DNA from 2 places in the Bradyrhizobium ferriligni genome. Region 1 is predicted to be linked to the other one. Evidence: riboswitches for the same ligand, from Rfam matches in the RefSeq annotation. Region 1 holds a riboswitch; the other holds the start of a gene.
The links. Region 1 has a riboswitch for cobalamin ahead of metE (5-methyltetrahydropteroyltriglutamate--homocysteine S-methyltransferase). Riboswitches for the same ligand answer to the same signal wherever they lie in the genome.
Positions count from the first base shown of each region.

Region 2: linked by a shared signal. The riboswitch ahead of AC1VNY_RS17180 (ribonucleoside-diphosphate reductase subunit alpha) and the one ahead of metE (5-methyltetrahydropteroyltriglutamate--homocysteine S-methyltransferase) in region 1 are both predicted to bind cobalamin.

Region 1 is NZ_JBXEJO010000021.1:15,136-20,161, reverse strand. It holds gene AC1VNY_RS14540 (IS5 family transposase) at 1-714, shown strand, start outside; gene AC1VNY_RS14535 (transposase) at 684-929, shown strand; gene metE (5-methyltetrahydropteroyltriglutamate--homocysteine S-methyltransferase) at 1,214-3,559, opposite strand; cobalamin riboswitch at 3,662-3,864, opposite strand.
Region 2 is NZ_JBXEJO010000026.1:33,585-38,610, forward strand. It holds gene AC1VNY_RS17175 (ribonucleotide-diphosphate reductase subunit beta) at 1-631, opposite strand, end outside; gene AC1VNY_RS17180 (ribonucleoside-diphosphate reductase subunit alpha) at 622-2,448, opposite strand; cobalamin riboswitch at 2,656-2,871, opposite strand; gene AC1VNY_RS17185 (HrpF/NolX family T3SS translocon protein) at 3,737-5,026, shown strand, end outside.

The DNA.
Region 1 (5,026 bases):
GTCGTTGTGGACACCACCGTCCGGGACAAGGCGATCGCGCATCCGAGCGATGCGCGGCTCATGCACCGGGCGATCGAGAAGCTGGTCGATTTGGCCAAACGCGAGGGTATCGAACTGCGCCAGAGCTATCTGCGCGTGGTCAAGCGCGCCGCCGTCATGGTGGGACGCTACACGCATGCCCACCAGTTCAAGCGCGCCCGGCGAGAACTCAAATTCCTGCGCACCCGGCTTGGCCGCATCATCCGTGACATCAGACGCAAGATCGAGGGCGACCCTGCGCGCGAGGATCGCTTTGGTCCGCGGCTCGATCTCGCCCGCCGGGTTCGCCATCAAGAGCAGCGTCAGCGCGGTCCCAAGGTCTACTCGTTGCACGCCCCCGAGGTGGAGTGCATCGGCAAAGGCACGGCCCGGGCACCTTACGAGTTTGGCTGCAAAGTCTCGATTGCCACGCCTGCCACAGCGCCCAAAGGCGGGCAGTTCGTGCTGCATGCCAAGGCCCTGCACGGCAATCCCTATGACGGCCACACGCTCGGTCCCGTCATCGCCGATCTCGAAAAGCTCACAGGGGTCCAGCGCGCCGCATCCACGGCGATAAGGGCTATCGCGGCCACAACTATCCAAACCGGTTCAAGGTCTGGATCAGCGGCCAGGTTCGCCGCGTCACCAACGCCATCCGCCGCGAGATGCAGCGCCGCGCCGCCGTCGAGCCTGTGATCGGCCATCTCAAGGACGACCACCGAATGCGCCGCAACCATCTCAAGGGCCGCGATGGCGACCGCATCAACGCCGTGCTCGCCGCCGCCGGCTACAACTTACCGCCACTGGTTCACGGAACTTTTACGCGTCCTGCTCTGGACACGCTGTCGCCGTCTATCGCAACGCCTCGCGTAAACGGTGCTCAGAAACGTTCTTCACGAACGACTTTCTAATCCCAGGTATATGGGCCGCATATCAGGGCATGATTGAGCTACGCTGAACTTGCGCCTCAACTAGGGTCAGATTTCGGCGGATGTCCTCGCCGTAATCGGACCATCGGCTGTCCTCCTTCCGCTGATGGAGGTCGGCACGTTGCCTAGCAGCGTCGCTCCTCCCGGACATACTTCCGCCCGGCCGCTAAAGGCGGCCGGGCCTTTTTTCACCAGGATCTCTCACGATTATCGAGCCCGCAAATCGTTGACAGGCGGTCGAATTCTCGACCAAGACCAGTCCCAGATCAACGGTCGGCTGGAGCCGATGCGGCGCGTAGTTCGCGGGCCGCGGAGACCATGTTGACCAGCGCGGGGCGAACCTCCTCCCATTTGCGCGTCTTCAGGCCGCAGTCCGGATTGACCCAGAGTTGCGAATCCTGCAGCCGCTTTCGAGCTAAAGCCACGAGCTCTTTCATCTCGCTCGACTCGGGCACGCGCGGAGAATGGATATCGTACACGCCCGGCCCGATTTGATTCGGATATTTGTAGTTCCGGAACGCGTCGAGCAGTTCCATCTTCGAGCGCGAAGTCTCGATCGAGATGACGTCCGCGTCCATTGCAGCAATCGCATCGATGATGTCGTTGAATTCCGAGTAGCACATGTGGGTATGGATCTGGGTTTGATCGGCGACGCCCGATGAGCAGATGCGGAAGCAATCCCCGGCCCACTCGAGATAAGCCGTCCACTCCGATCGACGCGGCGGCAATCCTTCGCGCAGTGCAGCCTCGTCGATCTGGATCATGGCCGCACCAGCATTTTCGAGATCGCCGACTTCGTCTCGGATAGCGAGCGCAATTTGACGACAGACCTCGCCTCGGGGAATATCATCGCGAACAAACGACCAGTTCAAGATCGTCACTGGTCCGGTCAACATCGCCTTCATCGGCTTCTCGGTTAGCGATTGCGCGTACCGCCACCACCCCACGGTGATCGGTTTCGGCCGTGAGACATCGCCAAACAAGATCGGCGGCCGGACACAGCGCGAACCATAGGATTGTACCCAGCCGTTTTTGGTAAATGCGAAGCCGGCGAGTTGTTCGCCGAAGTACTGCACCATGTCATTGCGCTCAAACTCGCCGTGCACGAGCACGTCCAGGCCAATGTCCTCCTGCCAACGTACGGCACGGGCAGTCTCTTCCTTGAGGAACTCGTCGTATTGTCCGTCGCTCATCGCGCCTCGCGCGTGTGCTGCGCGGGCATTGCGGACCTTCGCAGTCTGCGGAAACGAACCGATCGTCGTGGTAGGAAACGCCGGTAGTTTGAAGCGCTTGCGCTGGATCTCGGCACGACTGGCAAATGGACTGGCGCGCCGGCGCGTGGTCCGGTTAATCGCTCTCATCCGGACGGCGACACCGGCATCTTGGATCTTTGGCGAAGTCCCACGATTGGTGGTGGCGCGCTCCGATTCCGCAAGAGCGCCGGCAACATTCTGATCGCCTGCAAGAGCCCGCGCCAAGGTCGCAAGCTCGCGAATCTTCTGAACCGAGAATGCAAGCCAACTCTTGACGTCTGAAGCGAGCTCCGTCTCGAGTTCAACATCGACCGGCACGTGAAGCAGCGAACAGGAGGGAGCGATTTGTATGCGATCCTTGCTGAGCTTCGCGATAGCGGGATCGAGCCGCTGGCGCAGTGCCGACAAATTCGTTCGCCACACATTGCGGCCGTCTATCGCGCCGAGTGACACGACAAGATCACTTCGCTTGGCGGTTATGATCTGGTCCAATAACGCTGGCGACCGAACCAGGTCGACGTGCAGCCCGGCGACAGGCAGGCGCAAGGCGGTGGGAAGATTGTCGCCGAGGCCACCGAAATAGCTGGCGACCATGATCTTGATGGCCGGCCCTTCCTTGGCGAGCCGGTCATAGGCATGTAGCAAGGATTTTCTTGATTCCTCATCCAGATCAAGAACCAGGCAGGGCTCGTCGAACTGAACCCAATTTGCCCCACGTTTGGCCAATTCCTGCAGAACCTCGATATAAACCTGTAGCAGGTCATCCAATAGTGACAGTGGCTGGAACGCAGGATCAGCACTCTTGCCTAGCTTTAGGAATGTGACCGGGCCGATCAGGACAGGGCGAGTCTGAAAGCCAATGGCCTTGGCTTCCTCATACTCCTCGATAGGCTTGCGAGAGGACAGCCTGAAAGTCTGTCCGCGGTGAAATTCCGGGACCATGTAATGGTAGTTGGTGTCGAACCACTTGGTCATCTCCTGCGCGGGTGCGCCATCGCCGCGAGATCCGTGGCCGCAACTCGCACCCCGGCTGTCGTATTGTGAACCGCGTGCCATGGCGAAATACGTCTTGAGGGAAACGGGCTCGGCTTTCGAGGCGTAGACTTCCGGGATGGCGCCGACCATAACACTGGTGTCGAGCACCTGATCGTACAGCGAGAAGTCGTTCGACGGAATGACGGTGACACCGAGGGACTTCTGGCGCGCCCAGTTCGCGGCACGTAGGCCGGCCGCATCCTCGAGCAACTGCTGTTCGCTGGTTCTTCCGGCCCAATAGCTTTCGAGTGCAAATTTGAGCTCGCGCCTTGGACCGATGCGCGGCGTTCCGAGCGTGGCAACCGGAAGTGAGAGAAGAGACATAGCGCTAACCCCGTGTTGGGGGCAAAGGCCGTGGCGGACGCAGGCAGGAGAAGTCGCCCGAGCGACGGCTGCTTGGCGCACCACCGGGACACCCCGCCCGTGGATGAACATATTGTCGGGGCAGGTCTCCTGGCTCGCGGGTCATTGCTGCTGTCCGGCCTTCCCGAAGCCGCGCGGGCTTCAGTGACTTTGTTGGACAGTGGCTCGCCGCTCACAGTTGCGGGGGCAGCGCCGGCATTGGCACCGGCTTCCCTCTTAGCTCCGGATCAAATGGAAACCGGAGAACCTCGACGACTTGGATTATCGGCAAGAGAACTCGGCCGTCAACCTCTCAAATTGGTGCTGCGGCCTCTTACGCGAACGACGCTCCAAGGCCACTCTTGATCGCGACGTGGACGCCACTCTCCAATCATAAGATATCGAAATGGCCATCTCGAAGGCGCGTGGCGTCGGGCGGCGTGTCAGATCTATTGAAGAGACGACGCGGCAGTACCACGCCGAGCGGGACGTTTTCATGCGGCCCGGCTTTCGAACGATTCATCGAGCACGCTTCGATGCCTCCTCCCTTCTCCACCAATAACCATGGATCAGTGTCGAATAGGCGCAAGAGGTATGCGCTAAATCCAGCAGCGTGCTCAGCGAGCATGTCGATGTACGACCAGCCAATCCTGGTAGGCGTTACGCTGATGTTTTAGTGATACTGGCCAAAGCAAGCACATTGAATCACCACAACCACAAGAGAGCCTCGCAATGAAAATTGCTGTTTGGAGCGCCCTCGGCGTCTTTGCTGCTGCCGTCTTTACTGTCGGTCTGTTCGGCTGGATGGCAAGGCCTTTTATGAGCCACCCCGTCAGACAGATGCTCTCGAAAGCGTTGAGTAATTCAAGCCGAAGCTAGTAAGACCTGAGACTTTTCTCTTGCCGGTCGACACGGCTGCGTGGAAGCGCAGTTCCTCTAATGTTGACTGCAATGACGAGCAGGTAGACGACGGCCCATAACATCGCGCGAGCGGAGAATGCTACGTCTCGTCCGCCTGCTTGATCCGTGAAGTTCCTTAACGTCGATTCCAAATCGCTCGCCGCTGAAGGGCGGCTCCGCGTTGATGTAGGCCGCAAAGTGCCAAGCACAACAGGCTTGGGCGCCCTCGACATTCGTAGTAGCGGCGACGCCCCCGGATCACACGGATCGATGGCGGCATACCTGCTCCCAATTGTCGTCAAGACTCCGGCAGCAAGGCATTCGCCCGCACTGTCGAAGATTCAGTGCGTGATAAGAATCATTCTCGGACGTCGTGGCGAATAGGCTGAATGGTAACATTAGAACGTGCGCAGGTCGGTAAGTCGACAAAGACGGCACAAATCTGGCGCGAACTGCCGGTTATTGCCTGGCACGAAGAATGCAAGCCCTTGGCATGTCCAGGCTTCTCCTCCTGGGCGGGTCCAGCATTGCAAATTGAGGCTTTGGCTG
Region 2 (5,026 bases), on a different contig from region 1:
CGCGAACCGACCAGCTTACGATCTGTCCCATGCCGTTCATCTTGTTGTGGCGGGGGAAATTGAGCAGCATCGCGAAGCTCGCGAACAACGCCATGCCTTCGGTGAAGGCGCCGAACATCGCCAAGGTCCTGGCGACATCGGCAACTGTGTCAACGCCGAACTCGTGCATGTAGTCCGCCTTGGCACGCATCTCGGAATAGCCGCGAAATGCCTCGAACTCGGTCTTGGGCATGCCGAGCGTTTTGAGCAGCAGCGCATAGGCGTCGATGTGGACCGTCTCCATATTGGTGAAGGCCGCCATCATCATCTGGACGGTGAGCGGCTGGAAGATCGGGATGTAGCGCTTAAGATAGTTATCGCCGACTTCGATGTCCGATTGAGTGAAGAAACGGAAGATCTGAGTGAGCAGCGCGCGCTCGCTGTCGGTAACGCGGTCCGACGCCCAATCTTTGAGGTCGGCACCAAGCGGCACCTCCTCGCCCATCCAATGGGTCTGCTGCTGGCGCTTCCAGAACTCGTAAGCCCAGGCATAGCGATCGACGTCATAGCTGCCGGTCGAATCGAGGAGGCCGACGCACCGTTTGCCGATCAGTGTGCGTGGATCGACGGATGAGAGATCGATCACTGACATGCGAGGCACTCCTCATAGTCAGCGCGCGGCTGCGGCGGCGCCGCTTTGTCGCCGTCAGCGATGTCGCCGGCGAACGCCGCCCGCGAGATCGATTTTGAACGGCAGTAGTAGAGGCTCTTCACCCCGCGCTTCCATGCCGTCCAATGCAGCATGTGAAGGTCCCACTTATCGACGTCAGCCGGTAGATAGAGGTTAATCGACTGGCTCTGGCAAATGAACGCGGCGCGGTCGGCGGCAAGCTCGACGATCCAGCGCTGGTCGATTTCGAAGGCGGTACGAAAGACCGCTTTCTCGTGCTCCGACAGGATGTCGAGATGGGCGACCGAACCCTCGTGCGCGATGATCGACTGCCAGGTCGCCGAAGTATCTACGCCCTTGGCGGCCAGCAGCTTGGCGAGATGCGGATTACGCACCGAGATGGCACCGGACAAGGTCTTATGGGTGTAGATGTTGGCCGGGATCGGCTCGACGCAAGCGCTGGTCCCGCCGCAGATGATGCTGATCGAGGCGGTTGGCGCGATCGCGATCTTATGGCTGAAGCGCGCCATCACACCGCGTTCCAGTGCATCCGGGCACGGCCCACGCTCGCGCGCGAGCGTCACGGATGCCGCGTCGGCATCGCGACGGATTTTCCGGAACATGTTCAGATTGAACGACTTGGCCACGACACTTTCCATCGGAATGCCCTTGGCCTGCAGGAACGAATGGAAGCCCATGACGCCGAGGCCGACGGAGCGCTCACGCAAGGCGGCGTAGCGGGCACGCTTCATGCCGTCCGGCGCCACCGTGATGAAGTGGGTCAGCACGTTGTCGAGGAAGCGCATGACGTCCTCGATGAAGCCTGGCTTCTCATTCCACTGGTCCCAGGTCTCGAGGTTGAGCGACGACAGGCAGCACACCGCGGTGCGGTCCTCGTCGCGATGATCGATGCCGGTCGGCAGGGTAATTTCGCTGCACAGGTTGGAGGTAGAGACCTTGAGGCCGAGCTCGCGCTGGTGCTTGGGGAGCGATCGGTTCACGGTGTCGATAAACAACAGATAAGGCTCGCCGGTCTGCAGCCGGTTCTCCAGGATGCGTTGCCACAGCTGGCGGGCGTCGATCTCGCGGATGACATCGTTGGTCTTCGGGCTGCGCAGAGCGAACGCGGTGCCGGCGCCCACGGCACGCATGAACGCGTCGGTAACGTTGATCCCGTGGTGCAGGTTGAGACTCTTGCGGTTGAAGTCGCCGGACGCCTTGCGGATCTCGAGAAACTCCTCGATCTCGGGATGGTGGATATCGAGATAGACCGCCGCAGAGCCGCGCCGCAACGAGCCCTGGCTGATCGCCAATGCCAGGCCGTCCATGACGTGGATGAACGGGATGATACCTGAGGTAACGCCGCCCTTCACCTTCTCGCCGATCGAGCGAACGTTGCCCCAGTAAGTGCCGATGCCGCCGCCGTTAGAGGCAAGCCAGACATTCTCGTTCCAGGTGCCGACGATGCCTTCGAGCGAGTCCGACACCGAGTTAAGGAAGCATGAGATCGGCAGACCGCGCGTGGTGCCGCCGTTGGACAGCACCGGTGTGGCCGGCATGAACCACAGCCGAGACATCGCATCATAGAGACGTTGGGCATGCGCAACATCATCCGCGAAGGCGCAAGACACCCGCGCGAACATGTCCTGGAGCAATTCGCCGGCGAGCAGATAACGGTCGGTCACCGTCAGCTTGCCGAACGGCGTCAACAGGTCGTCGCGCGTCCGATCGAGCTTGAGATCGGCCGGCCTTGGCGATGGCGCAAGGGGGCGCGGCAGCGGAGCCGGCGACGGCAACACACGACACAACTCAGGCGGGTTAGGCCTTGCCTGCGCTGGGCGCGGCCGCACATGCGACGGCTCAATGAGATGACCCTGCTGATCGAAATTGTAAGACGGCGACATCGGCAACCCCGCGATGTTAGGCGTGGGCCGCGCGGACGACTTGCGAGGAATCCGGGCAAATGTCCCCGGCTGCAAGCGACCCACCGGGGCACCCCGCCCGAGGACTTTCGTTCGGTCGCGGCAGGTCTCCTGGCTCGCGGGTCACTGCGGCCGTCGGCCTTCCCGGCGCTGTGTCGCGCCAGTGACCATGATGACAACCGCTCGCCGCTTACAGTTGCGGGGGCAGCCCCGGAGTTGCCGTGTTGGCGCACCGGGTTCCCTCTTAGCTTCCGACCTACAAGGTGTGGGGAGCGGAAGACCGTGACTAGCTAGAGATAGGCACTACTCGCCGGGATTCGTCAACTGGAGAGATCTAGATTGAGAAGGCAAAAACATACCGACCGCCCGGACCACTCTATCGCCCTGTCACTTCCGCTGCAGATGATTGGAGAAGCCGTTGGGCTGCCTTTCTAGTTTCCGTTAAGTTTGCGCATAACGGCAGGCAACATGAGAAGAACCGTTTCTGTCGCGTGATAAGATTGGCAGCGTTCGTGAGCGCGAATGGGCCAACTCTTTAGAGAAGCGAGCTGACCGAAAGCTGACGAGCGTTCGTTACCTGATGATCGCGGCTGGCTTCCATTTAGGAAGAAGCATCGGCCTCTAAATTTGGGACGAATTTTGGTGTCGATCCTGTTGTGAAAAATAGCAGGCATACTCATCCGATCTCGGAGACTGTCATCTTGAAGAAAGTGCTATGTGTTACTGTTTTCACCTGCCTGACGTCGTCAGGACGCTCGACGCGCCGCTGACGCTGCCATCGATGCCTTACAGTTACACGGTTCTGGATCAGGAGCTTAACTCGCTGACATGGCACCAGGCCAGGTGAACGCAACCAAACGAAGCTGGCACCGGCATTGAAATACGTCCAGGCTCCTTGCTTGCAAGGCTATTTCATCAATCGCCTTGAAATCATCTGAGCGCCGTCAGCTTCTCGAAAGGTTGTCCGTTTTATCATACGGCGTGAATATCTAGACGGCGGTGTTCCCATGGATAGTCGCGGAACTGAGCGCTGAAGGCGCACTGAGCAACAGGACGCAAGTGGTAGGACCTGTTGAACTCTGCCGATCAACACTCCTTGTTCGTCGCGATCTCGGGCCGCGCTGGTGACCGTCTTGTGGTGCACTCTTATATCGGAGGACGTGTAATGTCAGTCGACCTATCGCCAACCGCCAACTCAACTGTGGCTTTCTCCGGAATGCCCGCCCCGCCCTCTTCGGCGCAGGACTTTTCCAGCTTTCAGGCGATGCTGGCCAGCCTCTCGTCGAAAGACACGACCAGCGATCATTCAGCACCGCAGGAGCCGGCCCCCACAGAATCAACCAAGCAACTGACGGAGGAACTCACGCAGGAGGCGCGGAATATCCTGCCACCAGAGATAAGGGCAGCCTTGGATGCATATCAGGATGACCCACAGCCGTCCTGTGCTGCCGGCAGCCCGATCATTGCGGAAGCGCCCGTACAAAGCTCAAGGATCACCTGGAACGGTGGCACGCTGACTAATGCGGAACTGCAGATTGTCTCTGTGCTGAACCGCCACAAGGACAAATGCCCGCTTGATTGGAAGTCTCTGGGAGATTTGGCCGACGATCCCTCGACACCGCCGGATCTAAAGGCGGCGATCGAGGCACTGCAACAGGACCCGGAGCTCTTCTATGCGATCGGTTCGCAAGGCGACGGCCGCTGTGGCGGCAGGATCAAAGCGGGCGATCTCTGCGACTTTTCCGACCATCACCCTCAAGTTGCCGCGTTCCAGGAGCAGCGGGCGCGGACCTACGAGCAGAACTACATCCCATCCGACGGTACCGGGAACGGTGAGCCATCGGTCATGAACCTGACCGATGCCTTGCGCGAACTCTACCGATATTCCGATAACCTGCCCAAGAACTTGAGCCTTGCGGATTTCAGGCACATCGTGGACGGCAACGCCGACATTGGCAAATGCCCCCCACAGGTCCTCGCGGCGGCTCAATATTTTCTCGACCACCCGAATCAATGGAAGCAGTTGTACGGCGGCTCGATAGATCAGGTCCACAAAGAGGACTTCCTGCAGGTCGCTTCGTCATCGATGAGTCTCACTCGAGACGAACTGGGCACACTAAACACGATCAACAAGAACCAGGACGTTTTCTTTGGAAATGGCGATCTGACCCGGGAAAAGCTCGTGAGTATGGTGGACGACAAGAGCCTTTCCCCCGAGGTACGAAGCGCGGCTTCCCAGCTGCTCTCGGATCCTGTGCTGTTCGGGTTGATGAACAACGCGATTACTGGCTACAAAACCCACCACAAGTTTTTTGACTTCGGCGGCGGCCATACGGTTGATTCCGGAAACATCAGCAGAAACGATTTCAACCAGTTCTTCAACAACATGTCTGGTGCGAACCGCGCCGCTCCGCAATTGAAAACGCATGCCGCTCAAACGCCGGCCGAACAGGAG